DNA from 2 places in the Shewanella sp. SW32 genome. Region 1 is predicted to be linked to the other one. Evidence: riboswitches for the same ligand, from Rfam matches in the RefSeq annotation. Region 1 holds a riboswitch; the other holds the start of a gene.
The links. A riboswitch is a leader RNA that binds a small molecule or an ion and turns the genes downstream of it on or off. The one in region 1 is predicted to bind cobalamin.
Positions count from the first base shown of each region.

Region 2: linked by a shared signal. The riboswitch ahead of L5M28_RS01920 (ABC transporter ATP-binding protein) and the one ahead of L5M28_RS16335 (TonB-dependent receptor) in region 1 are both predicted to bind cobalamin.

Region 1 is NZ_JAKKSJ010000027.1:29,890-46,447, forward strand. Features, by position in the region: gene queG (tRNA epoxyqueuosine(34) reductase QueG) at 1-611, shown strand, start outside; gene metE (5-methyltetrahydropteroyltriglutamate--homocysteine S-methyltransferase) at 707-2,977, opposite strand; gene L5M28_RS16325 (LysR family transcriptional regulator) at 3,177-4,082, shown strand; gene L5M28_RS16330 (HDOD domain-containing protein) at 4,162-4,890, opposite strand; gene L5M28_RS16335 (TonB-dependent receptor) at 5,172-7,133, opposite strand; cobalamin riboswitch at 7,242-7,477, opposite strand; gene L5M28_RS16340 (hypothetical protein) at 7,612-9,054, opposite strand; gene L5M28_RS16345 (hypothetical protein) at 9,058-10,392, opposite strand; gene rihA (pyrimidine-specific ribonucleoside hydrolase RihA) at 10,596-11,552, shown strand; gene rbsK (ribokinase) at 11,572-12,483, shown strand; gene azu (azurin) at 12,778-13,254, shown strand; gene L5M28_RS16365 (DUF3103 domain-containing protein) at 13,355-14,539, opposite strand; gene L5M28_RS16370 (DUF3622 domain-containing protein) at 14,920-15,222, opposite strand; gene L5M28_RS16375 (glycerophosphodiester phosphodiesterase family protein) at 15,593-16,558, shown strand, end outside.
Region 2 is NZ_JAKKSJ010000002.1:167,847-184,404, forward strand. Features, by position in the region: gene cobU (bifunctional adenosylcobinamide kinase/adenosylcobinamide-phosphate guanylyltransferase) at 1-296, opposite strand, end outside; gene L5M28_RS01905 (adenosylcobinamide-GDP ribazoletransferase) at 293-1,081, opposite strand; gene cobT (nicotinate-nucleotide--dimethylbenzimidazole phosphoribosyltransferase) at 1,188-2,270, opposite strand; gene L5M28_RS01915 (FecCD family ABC transporter permease) at 2,479-3,609, opposite strand; gene L5M28_RS01920 (ABC transporter ATP-binding protein) at 3,606-4,481, opposite strand; cobalamin riboswitch at 4,581-4,757, opposite strand; gene L5M28_RS01925 (histidine phosphatase family protein) at 4,979-5,704, opposite strand; gene metH (methionine synthase) at 5,974-9,708, shown strand; gene L5M28_RS01935 (P-loop ATPase, Sll1717 family) at 10,114-11,769, opposite strand; gene L5M28_RS01940 (hypothetical protein) at 11,893-12,300, opposite strand; gene L5M28_RS01945 (xanthine dehydrogenase family protein molybdopterin-binding subunit) at 13,536-16,433, shown strand; gene L5M28_RS01950 ((2Fe-2S)-binding protein) at 16,430-16,558, shown strand, end outside.

The sequences.
Region 1 (16,558 bases):
TACCTGTGGATATTCCCATTCAAGAAGGCTGTAACACTTGTGTCGCCTGCATCACCTCCTGCCCAACGGGTGCAATCGTAGAACCTTATGTGGTCGATGGCAGGCGCTGTATTTCCTATCTCACCATTGAACTGCAGGGCGCTATTCCCGAAGAATTTAGGCCACTCATGGGCAATCGCATCTATGGCTGCGATGATTGCCAACTCGCGTGTCCCATCAATCGCCAAGCGCCGCTGACTGAAGAAACTGACTTTCATATTCGTCCGCAGTTAAAGCAACCAGACCTTCTCAGCCTTTTTGCTTGGAGCGAGGCCGAGTTTCTTAAACAAACTGAAGGCAGCGCCATTCGCCGCATTGGACATAAACGTTGGCTACGTAATATTGCAGTAGCACTGGGTAACGCTCCCGCAAGCACAAGCATTATTGCCGCACTTAACGCCCGCAATCACAGCGAAGATATCGATGAGATAGTGCGTGAGCATATTGAATGGGCGCTTAATGCCCAGCAATCGCGCCTTGCTGAAAGCACCACAACTGAACAACAAAAAGCCCGCCGCAAAACCGAGCGCATGGTGCGCATTATCGAAAAAGGCTTACCGCGAGATGCTTAAGTCAGTCGGCAATAAATAAAAGACAACGGATGCATAAGCATCCGCTGTTACTAACTCAATAAGATCAATAAAAAATATTTCACTCAAGCATAATATTAACTAAGGCGGCGACGTAGTTCTCGCGTGGCATCGACCATGTTTTTCAATGCGGGTTCGACTTCATCCCAAGTACGGGTTTTTAGGCCACAATCTGGGTTGACCCACAGCTGACGTACGGGCACTTTTTGCGCCGCTTTCTCGATTAAGTACACCATGGCCTCCACACTTGGAGTGTTTGGCGAGTGAATGTCATACACACCGGGGCCGATTTCATTGGGATATTCAAAATCTTCAAAGGCGTTGAGTAACTCCATCCGTGAACGCGAAGTCTCGATAGTAATCACATCGGCATCCATGGCGGCAATCGCGGCAATCGTGTCGTTAAACTCGCTGTAACACATGTGGGTGTGGATTTGAGTCTCATCAGTCACGCCAGCAGCGCTGAGTTTAAAGGCATTCACCGCCCAATCTAAGTAGGCTTGCCATTCACTTTGTTTCAATGGCAGACCTTCACGGAAGGCGGGCTCATCGATTTGTATAATACCAATACCGGCATTTTGTAAGTCCACCACTTCATCACGGATCGCCAGCGCCAGCTGAGTCGCAATCACATCGCGGCCGATATCTTCACGGGCGAATGACCAATGCAGAATCGTCACAGGACCAGTTAACATGCCTTTTACAGGTTTGTCGGTGAGACTTTGGGCAAACTCGGCCCAATCAACCGTCATCGCCTTTGGACGACTAACATCACCATAGATCAACGGCGGCTTAACACAGCGTGAACCATAGCTTTGCACCCAACCATTTTTGGTAAAGCCAACGCCCGCAAGCTGCTCACCAAAGTATTCCACCATATCGTTGCGCTCGGCCTCACCATGAACCAGCACATCGATACCGAGTTTAAGCTGGCGGTCGATAGTATCGCGGGTGACTTGTTGTAATTGCTCTGTATATTGTGCATCACTCAGATCGCCCTTGCGCCAACGACTGCGTAGTCCACGGATTGCAGGTGTTTGTGGGAAGGAGCCAATGGTGGTGGTCGGCAACAGAGGTAAACGGTATTTCTGCTGCTGCACTGCTTGGCGTACGGTGAAATCACTGACGCGCTCATAATCGGCAGATGTCAACGCGGCAACGCGGGCAATCACTTGACTGTCGGCAGCCTGCGCTTTCGCCTCGCGGCGCGCCAAACTGGTTTGCACAATCTCTTTTGCCGCGATAGATTCAGGTGCCAGTAGCAATTGGCGCACATTGGCCAGTTCAAGTAATTTTTGCTTCGCAAACGCGAGTTGTTGACGCAGCGCGGGCTCAAGCGTGGCTTCCACATCTAAATCCACAGGGCTGTGCAGGAGTGAGCAAGAAGTACCGATCCACAAGCGATCTCCGAGATCACGGGCAACCGCGCCTATGCGTTCGGCAATCAAATCCGCCTCTGCCGCCCACACGTTGCGACCATTGACCACACCCACCGACAAAATTTGATCTCGACCAAGCGCATGGGCAAAGACTGCCAATTGATCCGGCGCTGTGACTAAATCGACATGCAACCCCGCGACCGGCAAGGCCGATACCAGCGCTTGATGGTGTGCGATACCGCCGTAATAACTGGTAAGAAGGATCTTCACCTTCGCAGTGCTGAGGGCTTGATACGCCTCAGTCATCGCCGCTTGCCATTCGCCATCCAATTCCAATGCGAGAATGGGCTCATCGAGCTGTACCCATTGCACTCCCAGAGCAGCAAAACGCACCAAAATGTCAGCATAAGCAGCTAATAAATTGGGTAATAAGCTTAACTTATCAAACTCTTGGCCCACGGTTTTAGCTAGGAACAAGTAGCTAACAGGGCCGAGTAGCACAGGTTTTGCTTTATAACCTAAGGACTGCGCTTCGCTAACTTCATCAAAGAACTGCTCATAGGCAATCGAAAACTCTTGGTTTTGGCTGAGCTCAGGTACCAGATAGTGATAGTTAGTATTGAAATACTTGGTCATTTCAGAGGCTGGCGCATCTTGGCCCGTTGGCGCTCTGCCGCGGGCAACACGGAATAAAGTATCGAGATCGATTGCCCCTTCACCACGATGACGATCAGGAATGGCATTTAAAGTCGCGCTTAAGGTCAGCACTTGATCATAAAAGGCAAAATCACCTACGGGAACTTGCTCAATGCCAGCAGCAGCTTGCCACTGCCAATGGGTGCGGCGAAGTTCACTCGCCACTTCACGTAATTGTGCCTGAGTGCTCTCACCACGCCAGTATTTTTCTAAGGCAAATTTCAATTCACGACGACGCCCAATACGGGGAAACCCAAGACTATTTAATTGCATACTCTATCTTCCTTTATTTGAGATAAGCCATATTCGGCACTTACACCCACCAGATTGTTTTCTCTTGGCACTTTTCAGCACTTCAGCCTGATAAATAACAATGGGCGTCTGGACGTCTAGAAGTTTATTGTGTTAGTCTCTATTCCAGCAACCGAATTGATTTCAAGCACAACATGAGCGAAATTCACTTGGAGTGAACATGATCGAACTAAGACACCTGCGAACCTTAATGGCCCTGAAAGAAAGCGGCAGTTTGGCGGGCGCAGCCAAAAAACGTTTTGTCACTCAATCCGCCCTCTCCCACCAGATTAAGGAGCTGGAGCAAAGGATTAACTCGCCCATTTTTGTGCGTAAGAGTAAGCCACTGTCATTCACCCAAGAAGGTGCACGCCTGCTGCATCTGGCCGAAGAAATTTTGCCTAAGGTGTTAGAAACCGAGACAGATTTGAAGAATGGGCTGGAAACCGAAACCAATCAGTTGCGTGTCGGCATTGAGTGCCATAGCTGTTTTCGCTGGTTAATGCCTGTAATGGAGCAATTTAGGCAAGATCATCCGGCAGCCGAGTTAGACTTGTCGAGCCGTCATCTGTTCGACTCGCTCAATGCCTTAGAAATGGGTGAACTGGATATTGTATTAACCTCAGATCCTGTGCCTGGGCATTCACTCGCCTACCAGCATTTGTTTGATTTTGAAGTGAAGTTAGTGGTTGCTAAGGATCATCCTTTAGCGAAAGAAGCCTATGTCACACCTAAGCAATTAGCACACTTGCCTATTATCAGTTATCCAGTGCCGTTGACACGTTTAGATATTTATCGCCACTTTTTAGAGCCTGCGGGCATAGAGGCGGGCGAGCAAAAAACCTGTGATTTAACCATGATGTTATTGCAACGCATCGCCTGTAAAGACGGCATAGCCGCACTGCCAAGCTGGTCGATTAATGAAGGACATGGACTGAGTCTCGCTACGGTAAAACTCGGCCAAGAAGGCCTGAAACGACCGCTATTTGGTGCCTATCGCCGCCACAGTGCTAACTCTGCATTGATCCAAAATTGGTTACAACTGGTGGCGAGGGAAGGTTTATCCCGCCAGCAGAAGACGAATTAATGCGGGTGACATAGAGTAAAAAGCCTGCGAATGCAGGCTTGTTTATTGAGTCAAATGACTATTTCATAGCATCGACAAATTACAGCGGATTCATCAACAATCCACGCATAGACAAGACACGGCGCAGTATCAACCCTGATGAATTAGGATTACGGGTCTGACGCAAATTATGGGCGATCATAAATTCTTGACGCAGATCCTGATCGAGATCTAACGCCTCGAACGCTTCGATGGTTAAGGTCTGTTGTTGATTATCAATCAATGACTTAATCACACTTAAAGGAAATGACTGTTCGGCATTAGCATTTAAATAGGCAAATGCGGTCAGTGCGATAATTTGGCCGAACACACTGAACAGAGCTAAGGTTTGTACTTCGTCAGCATCAACCTCCACACCTTCCATATCCGCTAAGCTATCTACCGCATCCGTTGCAATATCTTCAGTCAGCTTCCAATAACCTTGGACCAACTTTTTATAGGGCTGTGGCAGTTCATCGAGGCGTTCTTTTAAATAGAACGTAAAAGCGTAGCGATAGATATTAACTTGACCTAAGCGGATCAAAGCTTCTTTCAACGAACGAGTTTTGTGATTTTCCACTACAGCAGCCTGTGCGGAATTACTGCGCATAAGCATGTGCGCTGCCAATGCGGGATCGCTCGAGATAATGTCAATCACATTACGAATGTCGCCTTCAGCAAGGATCGCTTTTTTGAGTGGAATTAGAATTCCTCGGCGGCCAATCACTTGCTCTTCGTTCGCTATGATAGCTCTAACTTGAGTAAAAACCTGTTGCTCAAGATCAGTCATAAGACACTTTACACCTGTTTATTAACAATAAGATGATTCGGTTACAGCTCACATCATACCTAAAATACTAAGAATTTCAGCCATAAACAGCAGAGTAAAATATAAATTACTCCTATTTAGTGATGACTGCCCGCTAACACACTATAGATAACGACAATTAAACCACTCTACTAAAACGATATTCAAGACTATACCTATTTTAAGATTTATTCTTTGAACTCAGCGTAAAAAATAAAAAGCCAGACTGAGTCTGGCTTTGTTATTAGATAGCTCATTAATATTTAGAAGCGGTAGCCCACAGTGAAACGAATATCGCGACCTCGACCAGAATAGTAACTATCCCCCCAATCGCCACCGTAATAACCTGCACTGACATAATCTTTATCGAATACATTATCGATACGCAGACTGGCAAGCCAAGCATCACGATTATAATTCAAGGCTAAATTACCAAGCACGTAACTTGCTAGCTTATCACCTTGATTAGCGTTATCGCCTTCGATAAAACGATCCCCCGTGTAGATAGCTTCGGCAAATACTTGGAAATGCTCAGCAAAATCCATGCTGACATAACCGCGTCCCGTGTGTTTTGCCACCCAAGACAGCTCTTTGCCATCGTTAGCACCATCGGTAAATTCGGCGTCGGTATAGTTATACTCTAGCCCGAGTTGCAGCGCTTTAGTGATCTGCCAATCCCAATCGGCACCCGCGCCATAACGACGAGAAGCGTCGGCATTGACGTTTGCACCGTTGAAATTTCCACCTATGGGTTTAACTGCACTCGAGTCATAAACAATTTCATCCTCTAAATCGAGACGATATAGGCTGACTCGTAGGGTTTGACTAGCGACAGCCCAATCCCAACCCGCCTCATAGGAACGGCCTGTTTGCGGCTTTAAGCCAAATACGCCCGGCGATGTATAAGCTTGCTCATCCACTTTGGCAAAACGGAAGTTATCATCAGCGCGCACATAGAGTCTGTGCTCCGCAGTTGGGCGGTAATTTAAACCCAGTTCGAATGCGTGGGCATTTTCGTCTAAATCCATGCCATTGGGATAGACATTGCCATCGACTAACTCATCGGTCACCCGCGCATATCGTCCACCCACAACGTAACTTAAAGTATGGCTTAAAGGCACTGTAGCTTGTAGATAGGCGCTTTGCATTTGCTGCACATTACTGCGCGCCATAGTGTCAAAATCAGCCTTGCCACGGCTGATGTCTAAACCTGTGACTAGGCTTAGCTCGCCTTGACGCGTACTGTAATTCGCTAACGCTTTAGGGCTAAACATTAACAGTGAGCGTGTGTTATGGCTGTTCGCCCCCCAATTAAGAGAAGACACTAAGGTATCGCTGTAATCTAAATCCGCCGCCAGCGCCCAGTTTTGATTAAGCTGATGCTGGTAACCCGTTCGCGCCGCAGTGGTCATCTCGTGGGCATACTCTACCTTATTTGATGAAGCACGGGGATCGTCTTTAAATTGCTTTTCAGTAAGCGAGCCCGGATTTTCACGATCGTTATCGTAGTAGCTGGTTTCAACAAAGAACGAGTCTGTGGCTGTTTTATATTGAATGCGGCCAAGAATAGAGCCGGTTTCGTTGGCATTATGCTGGCGATAGTTGTCACCTTGGTTGTAACTACCGGTGAAAAAGTAACGCCAATCTTTGTTGATCGCGCCAGACACATCACCACGACCTTCATAGGTATCAAAGCTACCGCCAGATAACTGCACGCTGCCGCCAGTATTTTCAGGGGACTTAGTGACAATATTGATCACGCCGCCCACGGCTTGATCGCCATAAAGTACACCTGCACTACCCGATAAAATTTCAATACGATCCACTTGATTAAGCGGAATGGCATTAAGGCTAGGTGCGGCGATATCGATATTATTGAGACGACGACCATCAAGTAAAATCAGCGTGTTATTAACGGCAGTGCTGGCGCTAAAACCACGCATAGCAAAGCTAGTTCCAATATTGTTATCCGAAATTTGAATACCGCTTTGACCGCGTAATACGTCGGTCAAATTAGTCGCGCCACTCATTTCAATAGCCGCAGCATCAATCACATTCACATTGGCAGCAATATTTAACGGGGTCTTATCAGAGCGGCCGATCACGACAAGATGCTCGTCAACTTTAGCTGTGCTGGTATCGTCAGCCGCCATAACGGGCGCGATAATTGAAAAACTGCAAAGGCTGCCGATCAGCAGCGCGATTTTTGTTGGATTTGTTCCCATTTTACCTTTAACTCCTGCAAGGAAAACGGGGCATTGACGCCACGATACCGTTAATTCAGTCGTAAATACTGACGGTGATTATCGCATTTTGAGATCTGCCCACCGAAATCTCAAAAACACCTTTAGGGCCGGTCTCCGGACTTAGGCTATGTTAATCCATTAAAAGTTAGATTAACGCGAGACTGACCTTTCACATTCTGACTTTCGGGTTCACTCTTGAACACACCAATCAAACGCGGTCTTCTCTCACCTTTTACCGTTGCGGGGGCAGTGCCAGAATTTCACTGGCTTCCCGATTATCTCACGACACTATCATCGTAAGCACCACAGAAGGTTGACTCAAAATTAGGTTAAAAGGGCGTACAACCTGTTAACGCCCAACAAGGCTCAGGGCATATCAGACCTGAGCGCGCGCATTATAGACGTCTATACGGATGAAAGTCCATTAATCTCAGATTAGCGAGAAAACTCACATGAGCTAGAAAACACCATCCCAGTTTTTTGCCGCAGGTTTTGGTCTGTCTTTGCTCAAAATCGCCTGACGCTGCTCAGGGGTTTCGCATTGGGCAACGGGGGTAAAATCCAGCGGTTTAATCACTAACGAGTCAGCAGGTTGCACTGGCGACTTGTCGAACATTGGCAAATTCATCGACCAAGAGACCAGCTCCCCCTTTTCGCTGATGCCAACATAACCGTCATTTGCGCCATCTAACCAAGTGAGTCGCGGAATACGTGCAATCAACTTCTCCACATTTTCACGGTTGGCGCGATAACCAACAGGCACCACTTTGCCATCGGGACGCGTAAACACAAAGGAGGCAGGCCCTCGAGTAATAACACTCCCTTCCTGCCAATATTTATCAAGAATCTCTTGGGCATAGTGAAACCCAAACATATGAGCGTAATCAGTATCGTCGGCCACTATTTGCGGCACGGCCTTATCCCGCAGTAATAAAAAGCCTGAGCCGATGCTGATAATCTCTTTTACCCCTGTGATATCGGTTTTTTGAATCCAATCGACACCACAGTTAATCCCATCGCCCCAAAAATGCGCATCCCCCGTAGGACTTAAAATCGCAAAGGCACAATTGTTTGCCGTCATACTCGCCACATCCTTTAAGGCGCTGCGGATCGAGTAAGCATCACTGCGCCAACCCCAACTCACCACAGTGCCGTCCTTTTTCAAGGCGGCATAGGTGTGTTGAAAATATTCGATCTTCGCTACATCCGTAAGCTGCGGGAGTAACTTTTTCATATTGGTCGACTCTTCAACCTGCCCCCAAATCACAGCACTGCCCTCTTTTTTGAGGGCGACAAAACTGCGACCTCTGGCAAAGATATCGACAACATCAACTAATTGATCCTGCACATGTAAGCTACTGCCGCCGTAGGGGCCATAACCCCAAGTGTGTACCTTGCCATTGGCATCAAGGGCCGCAATGGCCTCTTGATTAGCGAACAACTTGGTAATATTGGTCATGCGGTTTTGCAGGGCTTTGTCGAGGCTATATTTCCCCGCATTGCCCCAGTACACCACAGTGCCATCTTGACGTAGCGCGGCAAACCCGTCCTTAACTGGGACGATTTGCTTAACTTGCTTAAGCTGCTCCGTTACTTCCCGGCTATCACCACCAGCATAACTGTCGCCCCAAGTGATCACCTCACCAGATTGTGTTAACGCCGCAAAGGCCGAACTGTTGGTGACTACAGTCTCGACTGCGGATAAATCACAGGGAATATGGCGATACTGTGGACTCGGATTTTCCTTAAGTTGGAGCAATTTGCCGTTATCAAACTGCAATAAGGATTCCTTATCATTTTCGAACACGGTTAAGGGTTTCGGCTGACTACAAGCCGTTAATTGCAGGGCGATTAAAACTGACACGAATGCCAAAGGGCGAGGAATTGAATAAGACTGCATAACTTATTTCCTTGTCGTTGCTGAAAACGTGAGTTGCTGAATATGTTGCGCTACTTTATCCGATAATGACTCGATTATCGGCCTCAATGCGCGCTGAAAACCATGATTCATATCTAACCGAGACAATAGTGCTTGTGCATGTTTATCAGTGGTCTGCGCGCTATCAAGGCTGAGGGTTTGAAGCGCCATCGTCTGGCCAAATGCCGCTAAAATCACCGCTTGCACAGGGCTAACACTTGGCTCCGGCGCGCTACGCGTATCATCGAGCACCCATTTAACTAACCAAAGTAAATATTCGATACGGGCTGCAAGGTCGACACTGCATTTTTTTTCATCCTCCAAGCCAAAACTGAGCTCCTTGGCATAACAAAGTGCCTCCAATGCCTTGAGCTTTTCTGCCGATAATGTCAGTGCAAAAGGGAGCTGCGCAGTGCGAGTCATCAGCACAAAGGTTGCCAAGGTTCTTGCTGTTAAGGCTTGATTGCAACGGGCTAACATCGCGAGCGCTAAGTCGTGAAACCCTAATGAAATCAAGCGATAAAAGCTAATCATCACAATAGTTTCATCTATCGATTCCAGCTGTTTTTTGCTTGGTGCAGATTGCATTTGGGCAAATAAGGCAACAAAACTTGGGTATAACTCAGGGCAATGGCCAATATGGTCGGCCGCTTCCCATACCAGAATATTAGCGGCTGGGTGGCGCCTGTAGGTTTCAAGCAAATTGATAATTCCAACGTAATCTTGCTGATCCCCTAAACGCTTGAGTATTGGGATATAACGAGACTCAGCCCAGCAAATTCTTAAAGGAGTCGAACAGAAATAGCCCACCAGCAAACCCAATAATAAGCTTGCAGTACCAAAGGCAAAGTCCCACTTGGCGAGATCGCGGGTTAATTTAAGGTCTGCACTTGCACGGGTTGGTGCATCAGGAAGGTAGCTCACAGCACTTTGCGCATAATGGGGCCCTAATGCCCACGGCGTATCACCCTGCGGCGGAGCTAATTGATAAGTCGCACGGCAATCAACACCATCAAGCCCCCACTGACGAATCACCTCGCCCTCGGCGGTGTGATATTCCACTAAGCAAACCAATCTTTGGCGAGAAATGCCGTTCGAACCTCGTTCACTCCGATACTCAGTTTCAATCACCCGGCCAATGGCAACATCGCCACGCACTTCAAGCTGATTGACCAAATACCACTTTTGCCATCCTTCAGTGATAAAAAAGGCCGCAAGACTCAAGATTAAAATGGGAGGTAAGGTAAACAAGAGTACTTCGAGCCCCCCCCAACCTCGCTCGGGTGCGCTAGAGGTTAACTTACTGCGATTAATCAACACGCCAAAACGTCCTTATCATTCCATGATGCTTAAGCATTAAATGAATTTTGTTTGTGCCTACAGCGGGGCGCAATTTTAGCAGCTTATTGATAAAAATCAGAAAAAGCTCACAGTTTACTGTAAAGACACCATCACACTCATCGCCCCCCCGCTTGAACATGCTATTCTAAGCCCCCATCACCGCTGTTTAAAGGAGTAACAGTATGACTCGCCCTATTATTCTGGATTGCGATCCCGGCCATGACGACGCTATTGCGCTCATTTTAGCTCTCGCCCATCCAGAGCTGGTTCCACTGGCCGTCACCACCAGCGCCGGTAACCAAACGCCGGATAAAACGCTCAATAATGCCCTGCGGATCTTAACCTTATTAAATCGCAGTGATATTCCTGTCGCTGGCGGCGCAGTCAAGCCATTAGCTCGCGAATTAATCATTGCCGACAATGTCCATGGTGAAACCGGACTCGACGGCCCTGCATTGCCTAATCCAAGTTTTAGCCCTCAAGCCATTACCGCAGTTGAATTAATGGCGCAGCAAATTCGCCAAAGTCATCAGCCAGTAACCTTAATTCCCACAGGGCCGCTGACTAACATCGCCCTTTTACTGGCGAGTCATAGCGAGTTACACGATAAAATTGAGCGCATAGTGCTAATGGGCGGCGCAGCCGGTGTCGGTAATTGGACCCCAGCCGCCGAGTTTAATATTTTTGTCGACCCCGAAGCCGCCGATATTGTCTTTAAATCCGGTATTCCCATCACTATGTGTGGGCTCGATGTGACTCATCAGGCACAAATCATGGATGAAGACATAGAACGCATTCGCGCGATTCAAAATCCAATTGCTCAGTGTGTCGCCGAATTATTGGATTTCTTTATGATTTACCACAGAGATCCTAAATGGGGCTTTATTGGTGCGCCATTGCACGACCCCTGCACTATCGCTTGGTTGCTTAAACCTGAGCTATTTGAGGCGCAAGATTGCTGGGTAAGTATTGAAACCCAAAGTGAGTTGACTTTAGGCATGACAGTGGTCGATCGCTATCAGCTAACAGGTAAAGCCGCCAATGCGACAGTGCTGTTTGGGATCGATAGGCAAGGCTTTGTCGATTTACTGGTAGACAGTTTACGCGTCTATGATGCAACTTATCTCAATCGCAGATAAAAATGACAGTGAGTCTTCTATGAGCCAGATACTCGTTATCGGCAGTGCAAATGCCGACCATGTGATGAAATTTGAGTACCTGCCCGCTGCAGGGCAAACCTTAATGAGCCGAGATTACCGCCTCGAACAGGGCGGCAAAGGGGCCAATCAAGCCGTCGCCTGCGCGCGCTTAGCCAAATCAGGTTCACGCACTGATTTTATCTGCCATCTCGGCCAAGACAGTATCGGCGATGATATGCGTCAAAGCTGGATGAAAGATGGCATCAGCGCGGAAGGGATCCGCCAAATAGCCGGACTGAGCACTGGCACTGCCATGATTTTTATCGGTGATAACGGTGAGAATACGATTGGCGTTGCCGCAGGTGCTAACGCCAGCCTTTCACCCGATGACTTAGAAGCTCATTACGCCCTATTTGCTAATGCTGAGTACTTATTAACACAATTAGAAACGCCCGCTGCCACAGTGGCAAAGGCGCTGCAAATAGCCAAGAATCTTGGCGTGACGACTGTACTAAATCCCGCTCCAGCGACGGCACTTGGCCAAGATGTACTCAAGTGGGTAGATATTATTACCCCCAATGAAACCGAAGCAGAAGCCTTAACGGGAGTTGAGATCAACCATCTTGATGATGCACACATGGCAGCGCAACTTCTCCACCAGCAGGGAGTAAAGATTGTGGTCATCACCTTAGGTAGCCGTGGCGCATATATCAGTAGCCCAGGTTTTAATGGGCTAATACCTGCGTTTGAAGTGCAGGCCATAGACACAGTCGCCGCAGGAGATACCTTCAATGGCGCCTTAGCTGTGGGCTTAAGCGAGGGCATGTCGATTACTGCAGCCGTGGGATTTGCCAATGCAGCCAGTGCAATTACTGTCACTCGCCCAGGTGCACAACGTGCGATTCCCTATCGACAGGAGCTTTCGTACTAAAAACGTAAGAAGTTCAGAAGTAGACGCCCTGCGTTAGAACCTACAAATTATCATTTATAAATCAAACATATAAATAATAACTTCTGAGTACTTAGTTCACTCCAACTAAGTACTCACCTATGTTTACCGCTAACAATTTTGCCGCCAATAACGATGCAAGCTTTCAACCGAAAGTTGCATATACATAATTTACACGCTGATTTCATTCCCATTTAATGAAGATTGCTTATGCTGGCAGGTGCATGTCCGAGTCAAAACGGCTCGGCTACCCTTGTTCAAATAAGGAAGTACCAGATGAAAGCAAAAAGCACAGCTTTACGTAACGTGACCAGCACTAGCCTAATCGGCCTAGGATTATTATTCGCTAGCCAAGCGAGTGCCAACGAATGTGAACTGAAAATTGCCGCCACTGATGCAATGCAATTTGACACTAAAGAGCTGTCTGTACCTGCAAGCTGTAAAGAAGTGACCTTAACCTTAACCCACTCAGGCACCTTGCCAAAAGCAGCAATGGGCCATAACTGGGTATTAACTAAGGCAGCCGATATGTCAGCCGTAGCGACCGAAGGCATGAGTGCCGGTCCTGATGCAGCCTATGTCAAAGCCGGTGATACGCGCGTTATCGCACACACAGATTTAGTGGGCGGTGGCGAATCAACGTCGATCACCTTTAGCACTGCCGGTATGAGCGCTACCGAAGCCTACCAATTTTTCTGCAGCTTCCCAGGTCACTGGGCGATTATGCAAGGCAGTTTCAAGTTAAAAGCTTAAGGTGAATGGCTTAGCCTAATGTTAAGTGATAAAAACAAAAAAAGCGGATCTTAGGATCCGCTTTTACATTTCAGCCATTGCATTTAGCCGCACTAATCCATCATGGTCTTGGTTGGATGACTAATGGCGCAAAGCTCGTCATCGCATTACCGTTAGCGCCGTTCAAGTTGGGATAGTCCCCCCCTTCCTGCAAGGTGTAATACACGTCGACAAAGTCATCGTCATTGGTGAACCAAGCATCCGGCATCACACTTAAAATACCATTGGTGATTTGTGGGATCAGCGCATAACCCTGAGCTTCAGGATCGGGGATCGACTTTAAGATCTGCTCCGCTGCTTCCAACAGCTTAGTGGCCAACACTTTATAATTAGTGCCATCGTCATGCTCCATTAGGATCATGTCCGCAGCCGCCCAACGATAACGCTCCCAATGTATGATGATTTGATTCGGATAATAGGTCGTATCCGCATAATCTAAATAGGGCATTTCGACGATATCGAGCACAGGTTCTTCACGGCTCGGGTCAACCCCAGTCACTATGCCGTAAATCTCGGCTCGACCAGAAATCCACGGCTCATGGTCATCCTTCAAGGATATTTGTTTGATCACTGTGGTTGAAATCGACTTGTCTGCCACCGCCTGTGTTTGCGCACGGCTCAGTAGCGCGCCATCTTTTTTCGCCGATTGTGCTTCGGCAAATGTCGTCCGCATCACCTCTAAGCCAGCCACAAAGGCTTTTTTACTATCGATACCGACCACAAACACCGGCTGCTGCGGTAGGTTATACACATCTAATTGATGCACTTGCCCATGAATATCAAAGGCTTCAATATAATCCCACTGACTCTCGTCACCATCGGGCTCATAGGCAAATAGAGGAGACTCACCTTGCTGCCATGGGGTTAACATGGTTTCATCCGCCAGACGCACTTGCACCAGAGAATCTGCTTTGGCACTTAAGCCCTTCACTCGGCGAATCGACGCATCGGCTTTGGTGATCACATTATCATTGAGCCTATGCTGAGACAGAATGTCATCGGCATTTACTGCCAACTGATACTGGTTTATTTCAGTCTGTAAGATAGGCGCAAGCTGCGCATATTGATGGCTTAAATCTAACGCCAATGCCCGCTTAGTATTGGTTAACTGCGCTTGTGCATCCAAAGTCGAATCCTTTAGCGACGCTTGTAGTAAGCGTAACGCCTCTCCATCTAAGGCTTGGCCATAACTCAGGGTTGCCGAAGCTGACAAACACAGCAATAAACTGGATTGAAGTAGTTTCATAGGAGTTCCCTTACCTTGATAAAGTTAAACGTGCGTTCGAATTCCTTACATATGAGCACAGAGCAGCATCTAAGTAAATCAAATGATAATAGTTATCGTTAATTATTAATGGTATAGGGTACGTAATCCCGGCTAAATGCGATAAAAACAAGCTAATGACAGCATCAGTAGATCAGTCCAGCCGAACAGAGTGTATGAAGATAAACAAGGAAATAGGATGAAATGAATTGATATGCGCAGTTTCGCGAGCGACAAAAACACAAAAGGCAGATCTTAAGATCTGCCTTTTGCTGTTCATCGCCAGAGTGACGTTTCAGAACCCGTTATGCGCGCCCTAACAGTCACACTGGCTTGATAAGACAAGGTTAAACGAATGAGTGTTACTCTTCGTCGAAATCATCTTCATCAAGATCTTCGGCATCAGTAGCCGCTTCAGCCGCTAATGCTGCGGCTAATTTTGCTTTAGCTTGTTTCTCTGAACGACGTTTATTGCGCTCAGTTAACGTGCCTAAAAACACTTGTAATTCAGTTAAGCCCCAAGCTTGCGCTTCGGCTTCGGTCGCAAAGCCATCGTGGCTCTTAGATACAACTGTTTTAGTTGATGTCATGCGACGAGTGATTTCAGTTTTCCAACCGTTGTCGCCCTGTGTCACGCGAAAATCGTATTTTTTGCCCTTGCTCATTCTGCTCTATTTCCTAAATGATGCTTGTCACGTTTGTCTTATCAAGCGAACCAAACGCTCATCATAAAACAAAAGGAGCGCAGTGTACTTGATTTCGGCCCAGAAAGATCGCCCAGATGAAAATATTCATGCCAGTTTCATTGACTCGCTCAGTGGAGTCAATGCTCACATCTAAAGCAACACTGTGTATATATCCCGACCGTCCTCTGTCTATGGCAGTTTATCGCAAGCTAGCGTGCCTTAGATAATCGTCGTGCAAACGGTATATATTCTTGTTTATGTCATACAAATAGGCTTTTTCAGTCACATTAACACTTTAGAGTTTCTGATTAATATTAATAATTTACATCATTACTCATAGGTAAATCTGATGAAACTACGCCCTATTTCGTCGCTCTCACTCGGCCTGTTAATTGCCACGAGCGCTTTATTAGCCGGTTGCAATAATGACGATGATAACGCCGCAGTCACGCCACCCACCAGCAAACCTGTTCCTGCTCAAGTGGGAGAAAGACCCTTATTCCTCGTTCGTCAGATGCAAGACAGCACACTTAAAACCCGCTTAGAACAATGCACTACTGACAGTTTTTATCGCAGCGAATTTTCCATAGGTCACCGTGGCGCGCCAATGAAATTCCCTGAGCATACAAAGGAATCCTACCAAGCGGCTATCGATTCGGGCGCAGGCATAGTTGAGTGTGATGTCACCTTCACCGCCGATAAAGCTTTAGTTTGCCGCCACTCACAGTGCGATCTTGCCAGCACGACCAACATTTTAGCCATACCCGAACTTGCCAATAAATGTTCGAGCCCATTCATTCCTGCCGATCCCGCCAATGGCGTCAGCGCATCGGCAACCTGTTGCACTAGCGATATCACCCTTGCCGAATTTAAAACTCTCAAGGGTAAGATGGAAGGCAGCAATCCGAAAGCGACCACTGCGGCCGAATTCATCAATGGCACCCCAAGTTGGCGCACCGATCTCTACGCTGGCAATGGCACCTTGATGACCCACGCTGAAAGTATTGAAATGTTTAAAAAAGCCGGTGTGAAGATGACGCCTGAGCTAAAAGCGGCGAGCGTATCTATGCCCTTCGATGGCTTTACTCAGCAGGATTACGCGCAAAAAATGTTAGATGAATACACGGCGGCGGGCGTCGATGTTTCGCAAGTATTCCCCCAGTCATTTATTTTGGATGACATCAAATACTGGGTCGCCAACGCACCTGAATTTGCGAAGCAAGCCGTGTTTCTCGATGACAGATACGATTATAACAGCGCCTTTGATCCGCAGAACTCAGCAACTTGGTCACCATCAATGGCGGATTTAAAGACC
Region 2 (16,558 bases), on a different contig from region 1:
AGTAATTGATTCGTTAGCCAAAGGGTTAAACAGTCTACTAAAATCACTCGCCCAGGTTTTGCTAACCGTTTTAGCAGTGCAGTGAGGGCGAGCGACTCTTCAAACAATTGCCATTCGATACCATCGTCCGATCGTCCCGCTTGATGCTTGGCGATACGTGTCGCCATTTCATCATCTAGCGCCTGCGCCGTCGCCACATAGCAAGCATCGAAGCCAAGCGCAGTGTACTGACGCACTAAGGCTTCGCCGTAACGACTCTTACCGCTACGGGCGCCGCCTAGGACGAGGTGGATCACAGTATGTTACCCACAACGAGCAATACAAAATAACACACGATTTCAGATATTTGCTGCGCCGCGCCTAAGGTATCACCCGTGTAACCGCCAATCTGGCGTCTAAAGATCACTATGATCAACCGGCGCAGTCCTATCATCACCAATAGCAATGACAATGCCGCTAACCCCTTGAGGAATAACAGCACTAATACGCCGCTGGCGATCAGGATAAGCAGCTCATTAATGCCTTGATGTTGCGATAGCGGCTTAGACTTACTGGTCTCGTCATCGCGGACATATTTTTCACTAAAGATGATACTGGCTGATACCACACGGCTCACAGTATGCGCGACGATAAGTGCAGAACCCGCCACGACAGGATCGTACAGGGCCAACTCGACTAACAACTGCCATTTCAGCAGCAGGGCCAACATCAGTGCCAGTGCGCCATAACTGCCAAGGCGCGAGTCTTTCATGATCCGCAGCTTGTCTTCAGCCGTCCAACCCCCGCCAAAACCGTCGAAGGTATCGGCGAGGCCATCCTCATGGAATCCGCCCGTGAGCAAGACGCCAACCAACATAGCTAAAAGAACAGAAACGCCAGCGGGGAGCCAGTTCTGCGTCAGCCAAAACACTATGGCGCTTAACAAACCGACCAGAAGACCGACGAGACCGAAATAACGGCTGGCCTTATTCAACTTATCGCTATCGACTTCGACCCACTTAGGCATAGGAATGCGGGTAAAATAGCCCATGGCAACTAAAAATAAATCTATCTCTTTGTGCCAGCTTTCGCGTTCTGACATAAAGCATCCTTAGTGAATTCACACTTGCTGCAAGGTTTAAAATTAAAACGGTTGGCTAAAAAGCTATTATTTTAAATAAGTAAAATAAGCGACTTAGCAGAGCACATCATACAACAGCCTCAATCCCCGCATCACTAAAACTCGCCATTTGATTGTAAAAATTTACTGAGGCTTGAATAAGCGGCAATGCCAAGGCCGCACCCGTACCTTCGCCTAATCTCAGCCCTAGGGATAATAAAGGTTTAGCCTGCAAAAATTCTAACATTCGCAGATGACCTTGCTCATCGGATTGATGGGCAAAAATCAAATAATCACGCACATTGGGGGCGATTTGCACCGCGACTAATGCCGCCGCTGTCGCGATAAAACCGTCCACGACCACCAGCATTTTACGTTCAGCGGCGGCTAACATAGCCCCCGTCATCTGCACAATTTCAAAACCTCCTAGGCAAGCTAACACTGACTTAGGCCCAGTTAAGGCGCTTTGATGCAGCAATAACGCGAGCTCAATCAGCATCAATTTACGTTCTAAGGTTTCACTATTAATGCCCGTACCACGGCCGACACAATCAATCACATCCAGCTGCATAATCGCCGCCATAATGGCCGCAGCAGAGGAGGTATTGCCTATGCCCATTTCACCAAAGGCGACTAAGTTACAACCCGCTTGATGGTGACGCTCAATCAAATCGCGCGCCATAGCAAAGCCTTTATCGACGGTTTCAAGCGCCATTGCTGGCTCTAAATGGATTGCACCCGTTCCAGCACCAAGACGTTGATCGATAATACCTTCAACTCCTTCAACTGGCGTTAACATACCGCAATCGATCACTTCGAGCTTAAAGCCCACCTGCCGACAAAAAACGTTAATCGCCGCGCCGCCATGGGCAAAGTTTTGCACCATTTGGTGAGTCACTTCGCTAGGGGCAATCGACACGCCTTCTGCGGCAATGCCATGATCCCCCGCAAACACTAACATGGTTGGATGGACTATTTTGAGCACATCCGTTTGTGGCTGCTCCGTTTGTTGCAAATCAGTCGCTTGCACGCGGGCAATCTGCAAGGCTAAGGATTCGAGCTGACCTAAGGCACCGGGCGGCTTAGTCTTAAGATCAATTTTCTGCAGAATCACCAGATCCTGCGCTTTACTCACAGGGCTTATTTGAAAAGACACGGCTGACTGAGACATCCACACTCCACTTTGTAATCTACATTAAATAACCACAACGCATCCCGCGTCTATGACGAACATGTCCAATTGTGCATTTCCAATCGCGGGTGGGATATCAACAGAAATACTGATTATCCCGCCAGCCTGCACTTACGACATGACTCTAGGATGACGACTTAACTCTGGGTTTACATCCTGACTAGGTGCCTACGGCATGACCTTGTATTTACGGCATGACTCTACGCTTACGCAAAATCAGCAAAAAGAACATGCTACCAATGGCGGCCGTGATAATGCCCACGGGCAACTCTTGATTCCCCAATAAACAGCGCGCTAATACATCAATCCACACCATAAATAAGCCGCCCACCAGCGCCGTTAATAAAATCGGCTGACGACCGGGAAACAGCATGCGTACTGTATGGGGGATCATTAACCCGACAAAACCGATACCGCCGCAGGTAGCCACCAAAATAGCGGTAATCAAGGAGCAGAGCAGCAACATATTGAGCCGCAGCTTAGGCACATTCACCCCTAAGGTATGCGCCGTTTCATCCCCCGCCTGCAACGCCATGATCTGCCGTTTCATGCCTAAAATAATGAATAAACTCGCACCAATCACCAGTGTTGGCAGTACTAACAAGGACCAACTGGCCTTAGCGAAACTGCCTAAACTCCAAAACAGCACAGAGGCTGTCGCCTGCGGACTGGCGAAATACAGCAGCAGACTCGTTAATGCGCCGAACATAAAGGAGGTCGCCACACCAGAGAGCAACATGCGCTCCACTTGGCTATTGAGCCCAAGCCCAGACAAAGCCAGCACTATTAGCACCGACAAACTCGCGCCAATAAAAGCGCCCAAGGGTAAGCTAAACCAAAGTAATCCAGACAAGGCACCCGAACCGCTAAAAAGCCCAGAATGTGCCGCCATGCCCGCATTATCAAAAAATCCAGAGCCCGTGAATAAGGTCAACATCACCACAGCACCAAAGGACGCGCCAGAGCTAATGCCAAACAAATAGGGATCGGCGAGCGGATTGCGGGTCACGGTTTGCAGCACACTGCCCGCCAAGGACAAACCCGCCCCCGCCACAAAGGCCAGCAAAATGCGCGGCAGCCTGAGCTCCATCACGATGCGTTCTGTCATGCCATTGGTTTGAGTGAGGTTGGTAATTTTATTGATAAACACTTGGATAACATCGATAAAACTGATGTTCGCCGCGCCAAAACTTGTGGCGGCAATGGGGGTTATCAAAGTGATTATGCCTAATGCGACCAGCATCAGTTGTTGTCTCGTCAACGGTGTCACGATACGCCCCAAATATGAGATGAAATATTGTTTACTCCCCTGAATCATCCACCTTCGCCTCGCTCGTTCAGGCCATGATCTACATGGTGATAACCATAAAAATAGCTGATTAAGGGCTTTTTATGTTGTGGATGGGGCGATACCTGAGCACACACGCCAAACACATCGCCAATTCGCGCCTCGGTTAATACTTCGGTTGGCGTCCCCATAGCGCTGACTTCCCCGTTATGGATCAACAACAAACTGTCGCACAGGGCACTGGCTAAATTAAGATCATGAATAGAGGCAATCACGCTAATCCCAAGACTACGCACCAATTCGAGGATTTGAATTTGATAGCGCACATCGAGGTGATTCGTTGGCTCATCGAGGATTAAAAGCTGCGGCTGCTGTACTATGGCGCGGGCAATCAAGGCGCGTTGCTTTTCACCGCCAGATAAGTGCTCATATTGTTGGTGCATCTTATGGCTCAAGCCGACTTTCTCTAAAGCCTTAGCAATACGCTCAATATCACAGCTCGAATTGGTATCGAACATGCCCTTGTGGGGCGTTAAGCCCATGCTGACCAATTGCTCTGTGGTGAGGTCAAAATAGTGCGGTGTATCCTGCTGTACTACGGCGACGCGACAGGCAAACGCCTTGGGCGACAAGCGCTCAATATCTTGATCAAAAAGGATAATTTTGCCCTGAGTTGGGCGAACAAACCGATACAAACAGCGCAGCAAGCTAGACTTGCCCGCACCGTTAGGGCCAATCAGCCCCAGCATCTGCCCCGTTGGCAGCGTAAAGTTAATATCGGAAAGAATGGTTTTGCCATCGATACACCAGCTCAACTGGCTCACATTAAGCGCGACTGACGGGCTCAATGATGGGTTAGTGTCCTTCACGGGGCTATTAGTTTGGATTGCGGAAAGTTTCACCTAAGCGGCGCTCCTATCGAGTCCAAACCTGTATAAAAAAAGGTTGTGCACATTGTCATCTGCTCCCTCGAGTCACCCGCTCGAGAACTAAGGCTGCACGCAGCGATAACAGAAATAGGCAGGTCTCCTGACTCGTAGGGAAGAAGATTCGAGATCTTTTTCACTACTCACAGTTGCGGGCACAGTTCGGGCTGACTGACGAGCAGCTCCCCGATTCCCTATTATATTTGGGTTGATATGCTCTTTGTTAACAACGCCACTGTGAATAAAAACAACGGAGCGATTCGAACAAAGAGAGTCTATTCCCAACACCTATTTCTGCGACGTTATCACTCATTGCGCATGTAATACGCTATCTCGTTCAAACGTCAGGGAAAAGCATTATCCTACATCTATCCTATTAGGCAATGCTGTTTAAATCAGAATATTTTCATGTCAGCTTATTCTCGCCAAACAATCACGCCTACACCATAACTCCTAGGTCGTGAAATAAGGCCTCAACACCTGCGCCCACTCGGCCAAGCTAAACGCCAATAGCAGGCACCCAGTTCATCTTGCAGCACATTAATGCTCACCACGGCCGCCACGGGTAAATCGAGTTGACTATAAAACCCCACCGCCCGTTCAACCCCTAGGGCACGCGCCATTAAGTGACGGATCACCCCGCCGTGGCTCACGACCCACACTTGAGTGGCTGGCATATTGTCAGTGGTTTCATTAATGGCACTGTTTTCATTACCCATTTTATGTGAGTCAAGGGTCAATCGTTCAAACTCGGCGGCGAGTATCTGGTCAATCGTCCCATTCACCCGCGACTCGAAACTTGCCATAGTTTCCCCATTGGGCGGCGGAGTTTGCCAAGGATTTTGCCAATACGCCGCTAAGTGTTCGCCCGCTTGTTGATACAGTTCATCGAGCCGACGACCGTCCCAATCACCAAAGTCGATTTCTTGTAAACCCGATAAAAGCTGCGCCTGCAATGGCCTTGACTCAGATACCAGCGCCGCCGTCGAATGCAATTCGGCGGCAAAGGCTTGGGCAAATTCGGCGCAGCGGCGTGAGGTCGAGCTATAAATCGCGCTACACACGCTGGCCTGTGACTCAACTGCTGCCGACATTTGTTGCCAACCCTTTTTACTCAAAGGCACATCCACACGACCCCGCAAAATAGCGCCGCCTTCACACTCACCGTGGCGCAACAATAACAACCGAACTTGTTTCATATATGCCTTTTTAGTTAGGGACTAGATGCTAGGAACTCAAGCCGAGGGCCTAAATTCTTGATTCTCGATTCTCGCTCCTAATGCCTTTGACTTTCATCTTGCCCTGACAATCATAAGTCGCGTATTATGGACGTCTATACGTTTAAATGTCCAAAACAAATTTTTAAGAACAAGTATTCAAAAAATGTCGGCTGACGACAATAAAATGCACTTAGCATAACAATGGCCGATTTTTGGACTTAACTTAGCTGTATTTAAGGTAATTATTTATGACGATACCCTCTACCAAAGCCGGCCAGATATTGGCAGACATACGCAAACAGCTTGCAGAGCGCATTCTGATCTTAGACGGTGCCATGGGCACTATGATCCAAGGCTACAAGCTGGAAGAAGAGGACTATCGCGGCGAACGCTTTAAAGATTGGCACACGGATGTCAAAGGTAACAACGATTTATTGGTGTTGTCGCAACCCCACATCATCAAACAAATTCACACCGACTACTTAAACGCCGGTGCCGACATCATTGAAACCAACACCTTTAACGCCACCACCATCGCCATGGCCGATTACGACATGCAGTCGCTGTCCGCCGAAATTAACTTAGCCGGCGCCCGCCTCGCCCGTGAAGCCTGTGATGAAGTGTTTGCTGCCACAGGCATTCCACGCTACGTCGCCGGTGTGTTAGGCCCCACTAACCGTACTTGTTCGATTAGCCCTGATGTGAACGACCCTGGTTATCGCAACGTCAGCTTCGATGAGTTAGTGAGCGCTTACCGAGAATCCACTAAGGCACTGATTGAAGGCGGCGCGGATATCATTATGGTCGAGACCATATTCGATACCTTAAATGCCAAGGCCGCACTGTTTGCGATTGAATCGGTATTTGATGACTTATTTGGTCAGCATTCTAAAGACAGATTGCCAATCATGATTTCGGGCACCATTACCGATGCCTCTGGCCGTACACTGACTGGCCAAACGACCGAAGCCTTTTACAATTCCCTTCGCCATATCAAGCCCTTATCTATCGGTCTTAACTGTGCACTTGGGCCAAAAGAATTACGCCCGTACGTCGAAGAATTATCCCGCATCAGTGAGTGTTATGTGTCGGCGCATCCGAATGCTGGCCTACCGAACGAGTTTGGCGGTTACGATGAAACCCCAGAGGACATGGCGAACGTGATCGAAGATTGGGCGCGCGAAGGCATGCTTAATATTATCGGGGGTTGTTGTGGTAGTACGCCTGAACATATCCGCGTGATCCGCGAAGCGGTGAGCCGTCACGATCCACGTATTTTGCCGGACATTCCGGTAGCTTGCCGCTTGGCAGGTTTGGAACCACTGACTATCGACGCCCAATCCCTGTTCGTTAACGTGGGTGAGCGCACCAACGTTACAGGTTCGGCCAAGTTTTTAAAATTGATCAAAGAAGGCAAGTTTGAGCAGGCGCTCGATGTCGCCCGCGAGCAGGTCGAAAGCGGCGCGCAAATCATCGACATCAACATGGACGAAGGCATGCTCGATGGCGCCGAGATCATGCACAAGTTTTTAAACTTGATTGCCTCTGAGCCCGACATCAGCCGCGTACCTATTATGATCGACTCCTCTAAATGGGAAGTGATCGAAGCTGGCCTCAAATGTATTCAAGGCAAGGGCATAGTTAACTCGATTTCCCTTAAAGAAGGCGAAGCCAAGTTTATCGAGCAAGCAACACTGGTGAAACGCTACGGCGCGGCGGCCATTATCATGGCATTCGACGAGCAAGGTCAGGCCGATACTAAGGCACGTAAAATCGAAATCTGTACCCGCGCCTATCGCGTACTGGTCGATAAGGTCGGCTTTCCGCCCGAAGACATCATCTTCGACCCAAATATCTTCGCCATCGCCACCGGTATCGATGAACACGACAACTATGCCGTCGATTTTATTGATGCCATTAAAGCGATTAAAGCCACCCTGCCCCACGCGATGATTTCGGGCGGCGTATCGAACGTGTCGTTCTCGTTCCGCGGTAACAACCCAGTGCGCGAAGCGATTCACGCCGTTTTCCTGTACCACGCCATCAAAGTCGGCATGGACATGGGCATTGTCAACGCGGGTCAGTTAGCCATTTACGACGATATCGATCCTGAGCTTAAAGTGCGGGTCGAAAACGTGGTGCTTAACTTGCCCTGCCCAGTTGAAGGCTCAAGTAATACCGAGCAGTTACTTGAAATCGCAGAGAAATTCCGCGGTGATGGCGCGCAGGTGGGTAAGAAAGAAGATTTAGAATGGCGCAGCTGGCCGGTGAGCCAACGCTTATCCCATGCGCTCGTCAAAGGCATTACCGAATTTATCGATGAAGATACCGAAGCCGCTCGCCAAGAAGCGAAACGTCCGCTGGATGTGATTGAAGGCGCCTTGATGGATGGCATGAACGTGGTCGGCGATTTATTCGGCTCGGGCAAGATGTTCCTGCCGCAGGTGGTGAAATCGGCGCGGGTGATGAAAAAAGCCGTGGCTTACTTAAACCCCTATATCGAGCTGGAAAAGGTCGAAGGCCAATCTAACGGCAAGATTTTGATGGTGACGGTAAAAGGCGACGTGCACGATATCGGCAAAAATATCGTCGGCGTGGTGCTCGCCTGTAACGGTTTTGAGGTATTCGATTTAGGCGTGATGGTGTCGGTGGAGAGAATTCTCGACGCCGTGAAAGAACACAATATCGATATCATCGGTATGTCGGGCCTCATCACGCCGAGTCTGGACGAGATGGTGCATAACGTGAAAACCTTCCACCGCGAAGGTTTAACCATTCCGGCGATTATCGGCGGCGCCACTTGCTCTAAAATCCACACAGCGGTGAAGATTGCGCCCCATTATCCCCATGGCGCCATTTATATCGCCGATGCGTCCCGCGCCGTGCCTATGGTGAGTAAGCTCATCAACAACGAAACACGCCAAGCGACCATAGACGAAACCTATGCTGAATACGACGACATGCGTACTAAGCGTTTATCCCAAGCCAAGCGCAAAGAGATAGTGTCACTCGAAGCGGCCCGTGAAAACCGCTGCCAACACGATTGGGCCAACTACACCCCGTTCACGCCAAACGTGCTCGGTCGCCAAGTATTTGATAATTATCCGTTAGAAGACTTAGTCGAGCGTATCGACTGGACACCGTTTTTCCGCTCGTGGGAATTGCACGGCCATTACCCTGAAATCCTTACCGATAAAGTCGTCGGCGTCGAGGCGCAAAAGCTGTTCGCCGATGGTCAGGCCATGCTCAAACAAATCATCGAAGAAAAGTGGCTCACGGCAAAAGCGGTTATCGGCTTATTCCCTGCCAATACCGTCAATTACGACGACATTGAACTCTATACCGATGAGTCACGCACCACAGTCGAAATGACCACACATCACCTGCGGATGCAGCTTGAGCGTGTCGGTAACGACAACTTCTGTCTATCCGATTTTGTCGCACCAAAAGACTCAGGCGTCGCCGATTACATGGGCGGCTTTGCGGTGACCACAGGCCACGGCATAGACGAACATGTGGCGCGTTTTGAAGCAAACCACGACGACTACAACGCCATCATGCTCAAATGCTTAGCCGACCGTTTAGCCGAAGCCTTTGCCGAGCGGATGCACGAGCGGGTACGTAAAGAGTTTTGGGGTTATGCGGCCGACGAGCAGTTAAGCAACGAAGCCTTAATCCGCGAGAAATACAAAGGCATACGCCCCGCACCGGGCTACCCAGCTTGCCCAGACCACACAGAAAAAGGCTTGTTATGGGACTTGCTCAAGCCCGATGAGACTATCGACTTGAACATCACCGAAAGCTACGCCATGTTCCCCACAGCGGCAGTATCGGGCTGGTATTTCGCCCACCCGAAATCCCGCTACTTTGGTGTGAGTAACATCGGCCGCGATCAAGTGGAAGATTATGCGAAGCGTAAAGGGATGAGCATTGCGGAAACGGAGAAGTGGCTGGCGCCAGTACTTGACTATGATCCCGAGTAATCATGTTTACTCAGTAATTTGCCCAAACTGAATTTAGGCAACTTTATAAATGGGCAAAGTTAAGGGGCGAGTTATCGCCCCTTATTTTTTACTTTAGAAAATTAAAATCAAAGTCGTGGGGCTTCACCCCACACCCGACCAAGGAGGACTGCTCGTCCTATCCTCCTTGGATGCTCCAAGACGACCCTAGCGAAGTTACATGCATTGATTAGTGGCTTCGTGCTTATTCGAAAATCGCTAACGCTTCCGATGGGGCGTCCCTTCCCCCCGAAAGCTACGCAGACGTCCTGTCTGCGTCACGCTATTTTCTTCAACGCTCTTCAGCAACTTCGCAGGGGATCGGTGAACTTCTGTGGGATTAGAGTTAGCATATTGCATTGAAAGAGTTATGCCCGTCCCATCTATCTATTTACTTCTTTTAGAAATAGATAATATCTCTTTTTCAGAAACTTCTAATGCATGAGAAACCATTTTATGAACTGCCATTTGGTTCGTACGCTTTATTTCCCCTCTTGTTAATTTAGGCTGATCTTTATAAGACCAACTAAAACTATCCAACGTACTTATTTTCGCACCAATAATTCCAACTTGATAAAAACAAAGAAGTGACTCATACATAAAATCAGAAACATCAACACTCTGCCCTACCTCATACATTTTTCTGGCTACCACAGTACACGGGTCTATACTTAATTCTTCAGAACTAACAGCCAATTCAGAGGCTACAGCTTCAAGTTTATCACTGGATAATACGTTGCGCGTAAATGGTGACGTAATTCCTCTTAAAATTTCAACGGAAACCTCTAGATTTGGAAAAATTTCATGCCACTCTTCCTTTAAAGAGTCAAGCCTCTTAACCGAGTAACTTGATTCTGCAACATAAATTGATCTCCATGAAATCCTAGGAGTATCTAACGCAGCAACAAAACACTCATTGGCAAACTGTATAACATCTCGAGGTCGCATCAATGTCCGTTGAAAAATATAAGACAATGCATCGACATTATGTTTAGGCGAGGGAAATACATCATTAAACTCTACTGTACTTGAAGTATACTGCCTTCTATATACCTCTCTCAATCTTCTTTCAAGTAAACTTTTAAGATCGTGCTCCGTCCAATTTATTTTTACAATATATGACTCGTACTTGTCTTGCTGAAAACCTGAATCTCGTGTTTTATTAAATACTACATTTAACAAATCTACTCGAAGAGCTGTAATTATCTTAACCTGTGGAATATTCCTAAATGATTTAGTTTCCTCAATCAATGCCCTGATAAGCCTACAGCGCGTTTCTGTACTAGCCCAATCTTCATCAAGCTTATCTATTAAGATGTAGAATTTCTTTTGTTTATCATTAAATGCATAGTCTGACAACAATTCAAAAACTTCATTAAGTTTTTGAACCTGAATTTGATTTATAACTTGAGTCGCTAGTGTTTTCACCTCTACCTTAACTTCATCAGATAAATGCTTAGCACCTTCCAATGATATATTCAGCGTGGAGAATTTAGTTCCTAGCCCTGATTTTAAGTCAGTACTAAGTTTATTTGTAATCTCCCGAAGATGTTCACTTGTTTCTAACCAAAATTTATCACCCCACTCTCTAAAATAATTTAAAGCCCGTTGTTTAGTTTGGTCTCTACTAACTGACTCATATAGTCGTCTAAAAAATGTTGCACTTGCATCCTGACTTCTAAGGTCATATCTTAACTTTAATAGCTCAACAATTAGAATATGTCGCCAAAGCATCCGATAAAACAAATCTAGTTTTATACCTAGTTTATTAAAGAACTGTATTATATCTGAATGCTCAACAAATTGTACGGATATAGAGTGAGGATCAAGAAGCACTGAGTACTCTACAGATTGAGAAATATGATATATAAAAGCACTTTTCCCAGCCCCTGTTCTACCGACAAGAATAGATTCAGTTCGCTCGACATCAAGCAGATCACTTAACTGACCATTATCAACAAAACAAGCATCTAATAAGCTAGCATCAGATTCAGCATCTAACTGGCCGAGCTTTACGCCTTTTTTAATAATTATTTCATTCAAGACAACCCCTCCTACTCTTCAAAAAATCACACTAATAACAAGTGCAATCAAATAGAAAAAGATCCAAAAATACCTTTTAAATACAATTAAAAAATTGATATTAATTAATCGATTTCGCTAACTTTAGTTATATGGATTATATACCCTATCAAATTCTGCTTTTGCATCGGCTTTGTGGTTGATGCAGTTGACCATGTGTTCGTCGGACTTAAAGTTTTTACAGTCTTCGGGGACAAGATAATACTTGCGCCATGCTTCGGCTTTGCGTAATCGAGCGGCCTCGTTTTGCTTGGCTAGTCTGGATTTTTCAGCCGCATTTTGCTGTAACTCTTGCTGAATCTGATACTCAGCAAGCTGGCGATCTTTCGCAGCCTGCTGGCGAGCTAGTTCCGTTTGCTTTTGTTGCATAGCAAACTCATTAAGCCCTTGTGTCAGGCGGTATTCGACATAACTCAAATAGCCAATTCGCACTAATAAAGTGACCAATCCCGCTAACAAGATCCCTAACGTAATTTGTAAAACTGATTTCATCCCTAACTTCCAAAGTCCATTACCGATAAAAATGCGATTTATGCCGTTAAAATCCGAGCAACATTAAGATGTTGCTGACTGCACCTATGCAGCCCAGTATCAAAACTTTAATCACACCAAACACTAAGCGAACACAGTAGCCGCAGAATACATTTCCCCTCGGAGTTGCCGCAGGGCGAATAAGCAAATTGCGTGAGTCTCGCCATGGATGGCGAGCTAGCTTTCGCAGTTGCAGGGACGCATCCTTCGGAAGCGATAGCAAATTTGCCAATGAGTACAAGGGGCTTTCAACTCCGTTGGGGGGCGGCAAGGGAGATCCAAGAGGGAATTGCTGTTGATCCCCTCTTGGTCGGGTGTGGGTTGAAGACCCACGACCTTGATTCACCTCGGCCGCTAGGCCGCAAAATTACTAGTTAACTAATTTGTGAACCGACAAAGCTTCCCCATTGCTACCGCACTTCGCCAACATCCGTCAGCCAAGCCATCAATCAAAACAAGGTTGCACCAATTCAAAACGTCCACTGCTGAACATTGAGCACAATGCCAATAAGCACTGTGGCAACAAGCATAAGTGCCAAAGCATATTCACGAATTTGCAGGAGGAGTTGGGTATCTAAGAAAGAGAAAAGACACATCGTCCTGATGCAAGTGACTCGAATCGCGGGTACGCGATTAAAGCTCATCCTTGTTAAAAACCTAAGATAGCGACATAGCGTACACTTGTCTATAACTTTAGCATTACAAATCAAGTAATTAAGTAAGCACTGATTTAACAATGTTGATATGAATGCATGTGACTAAACCAGTCGCCATCAAATAGCACTATCTCTTGATCTTGCGGTGGCAATGAAGTCTTGCCGTGACGGGCGGTCTTGTTTTGGCAAGTGGCCAATTTTGACATGCGAAAATTAGGTGCAGTGCACACATTGGCTAAAGGGCACTGAACAAAATTCAGCCATAAAGTAACTGAGTTGAATCACAGTGCAAACATCACTGTAAAAGCCTGATAGCACGGGCTTTACACTCTGATTTAGCTTGGCCAAAACTGCAACGATTAGCCGCCTAAATTTGCATTTTCGGCCCTACATGCTAACGTGGCTAATGTAAATTTACATTCAGTGTTTATCAAAGCTATGTCGCAACAATCAATAAAAAGTCGATCGACAACAAGCTTATATCGGGCGATACCATGCAGCGCGGCTGATATTACACGGAAGCACAACTGAGGTTGAGATATGGAACCATCTAATACATCACGCCGGACCTTTATCAAGCAATGTGTGATTGGCGGGGTTGCCGTATATTCGGCCCCTTTGTTGTGGGAAATGAGTCGCGCGAATGCGGCGATTGTCTCCCCTGAACTGGCAGCCCAATGGCAAACTCAGGTTAATGGTCAATCTAAACCTAAGTTTCGTAACGACGGCATAGCGAAGGTCACAGGCCAAAAAGTCTATGGCCGTGATTACCGCGCTATGGACATGGAGGGCTGGCCCAAGCAGCAAGGTTACGCTTTTATACTTCGCGCCGCCGATGCCTCCCATGTTTATCAAGGCTTTTCCCTGGACCACTTACCTGCGTCTGCTAAGCCCTATAAAGTGATCACTGCGGCCGATCTGGCCCGTGATAAAATCAAGCTGCCCGATTTTTACGGTGACAACATGTTACTAGCCGAAGGGCAAACCGCTGACTACTTAGGTCATGCGGTGGCGATATTGTTGTTCGACAGTTTCCCCGCCTTTAAGCAAGCTAAGTCCTTGCTGCAATTTGACCAGACCTTACTGCGCTTTGGTGAGCAAACGCCGTTTGTGTCGGACTCGAAAGACCCTTACGCCAGCTGGCGCCTTATTCGAGTTGAAGGTGAAAATGGCGCAAGGGAAGATTTATATAGCCCGCTCCACGATGGGCTGTTTTTCCCTAGCGTAAAAGATCGCAAGCCAGAATGGTTAGGTAATCCGAATGCCAAAGGGACAGTGTCTGAGCGCGGGCTTTATTATGCGGGTGAGATAGATAAGCAGATTGCTAGCGCCCAAGCAAATCAACAATGGCAAGTGTTAGAGCGGGAATATCGCACCCAGATCATCGATCCTATGATGATGGAACCCGAAGCCTTTAACGGCTGGTATGATGCGGCTAGCCAAACATTTCATACGGTTATTACCTCGCAGTCGCCGCAGGACTTTCAAGAGATGGCAGTGCACATGCTGTTATCTAGCCCACTGGCTGGCAAGGTAAAACATCTTGTGGTGCACTCGCCTTATATCGGCGGTGGATTTGGCGCGAAAGACCATTCGATATTTCCTTATTACGGCGTGATCGCGGCCGTTTATGCCAAAGGGCCAATCCGACTCGCCAATGACAGATTCGAGCAATTCCAGTCTGGCCTTAAGCGTCATCCGTTCATCATGAAAAGCCGCTTAGCGGTGGATAAATCGACCTTAAAAATCCAAGCCTTAACTTCGCAGATGACAGTCGATGGCGGCGGACGAGTCAACTTTACTCCGTCTGTGACCTCGGTTGGCGCAACAGCGATGCAAAGCATTTATTACACGCCGCGCAACGATATTATCGCCACCGCCTATGCGTCGCGTAATCCAGATGCGGGCTCGATGCGTGGTTATGGCACGCTGCAATCGATGACGGCGATGGAATGTATGATCCACGAGATCGCCGACGAGCTAAAGGTTGATCCCTTTAAACTGCGCGCAGCCAACGTGATGGAGTCTGGCCAGCGTAATACTCAAGGTGCGATTCCTAACGGTACTTTGCGTTACCGCGAAATGCTCGACATGGCCGAGCAAGCTCCCGTGTGGCAAAACCGCGCGGTGAATAAAAAGGACTATGAGGCCAAACATCCAGGAATGCGTTACGGCGTCGGTTTTGGTATCGCCACCAAAGATTATGGTACGGGTGCAGCAGCGCCAAGTGCGGCGGTTCGCCTAGCTAAAGACGGAAAAATCACCCTAGAAATCGGCTTTATCGAAATGGGCACAGGCACGCAAACCTCCCAAGCCGTCGTAATCAGCGATGCTCTAGGCAACTTTGCCGATGAAGTAAAACTCGCCGAAGTGGATATTTGGGATGCGATGCAATTAGTGCAAACCGATAATCCTTATATTATTTCGCAGCAACGCCAAGATGAAATGGCGGCCAATCCACGCTGGACACCGGTTAAAGCCATGGCCTCGTCGGCATCTATGTCGGCCTATTATCAAAGTCATGTCACCCGCATCGCCGCCGACGTTATCTACCGTCACGGCCTGTGGCCTGCGGCAGTATCGATTTGGAACGAGTTGTATTTTAACACCCCAATGGGCTCGACTAATTTGCATAACGCCCGCGATGGTCGCTGGGTCGATGGCAAGTTAACCGCCTTGGGCTTTCCGCCGCTGTCGATCGATATCCTCGCAAAACGCGCCCACGACATGGGCTTAGTGGTCGGCGTGATGGGCCATGCCTTTAATCGCTGGGCTTGGGCCGAAGCCGATTTCGACATTCTTGGCACTAAAGAACGTTTAGCCTTGGATGCGCTGGCGCTGCAATACGGCGAAGGGAACGCGACGTTTGCGGCCACTTCCGACACGACTATGAGTATCAAAGCGCGCCAAGCCAGCATGAAGTCTAACGGCTATCACTTGATCGATCGTCAAGCCATGAGTTATCCCAGAGCCGAGCTGAACAATGCCATGGTGACTTACTACGCCCCCTGCGCCACTTTGGTTGAAGTGGCCGTTAACGAAGGCAATGGCGAAGTCACGCTGCTGAGTTCTCATACTTGGTTAGAAGCGGGCAAAGTGATCGTTAAAGAATTAGTCGAAGGGCAAATTCAAGGTGGTCTGGCGATGGGAATAGGCCATGCACTGCATGAAGGCTTACCGCCATTTGAAGCAGGCGCCGGCAATGGTACGTGGAACCTCAATCGCTATCAGGTGCCGTTAGCGCGGCATGTGGGCGTGTGGGATCAACGTCATACCATATTGCCGCAGTTATCTGATAACGATCCCAGCCGTGGTATCGCCGAAGTGGTGATGATCCCTGTGGTCGCGGCGCTGATTGAAGCCGTGTATCAAGCAACCCATGTCCGCTTTTACGATTTACCTATGACAGCGAAAAAAATTAAGGAGGCCATGGCATGAGCCAGTCTATTAAACTGACCATTAATAACCAAGCCGTAGGCCCGATTGAAGTCGCCGATGGTGTGATGATGATTGAGTTTCTACATGAATACTTGAACCTCACAGGCACTAAGTTTGGTTGCGGC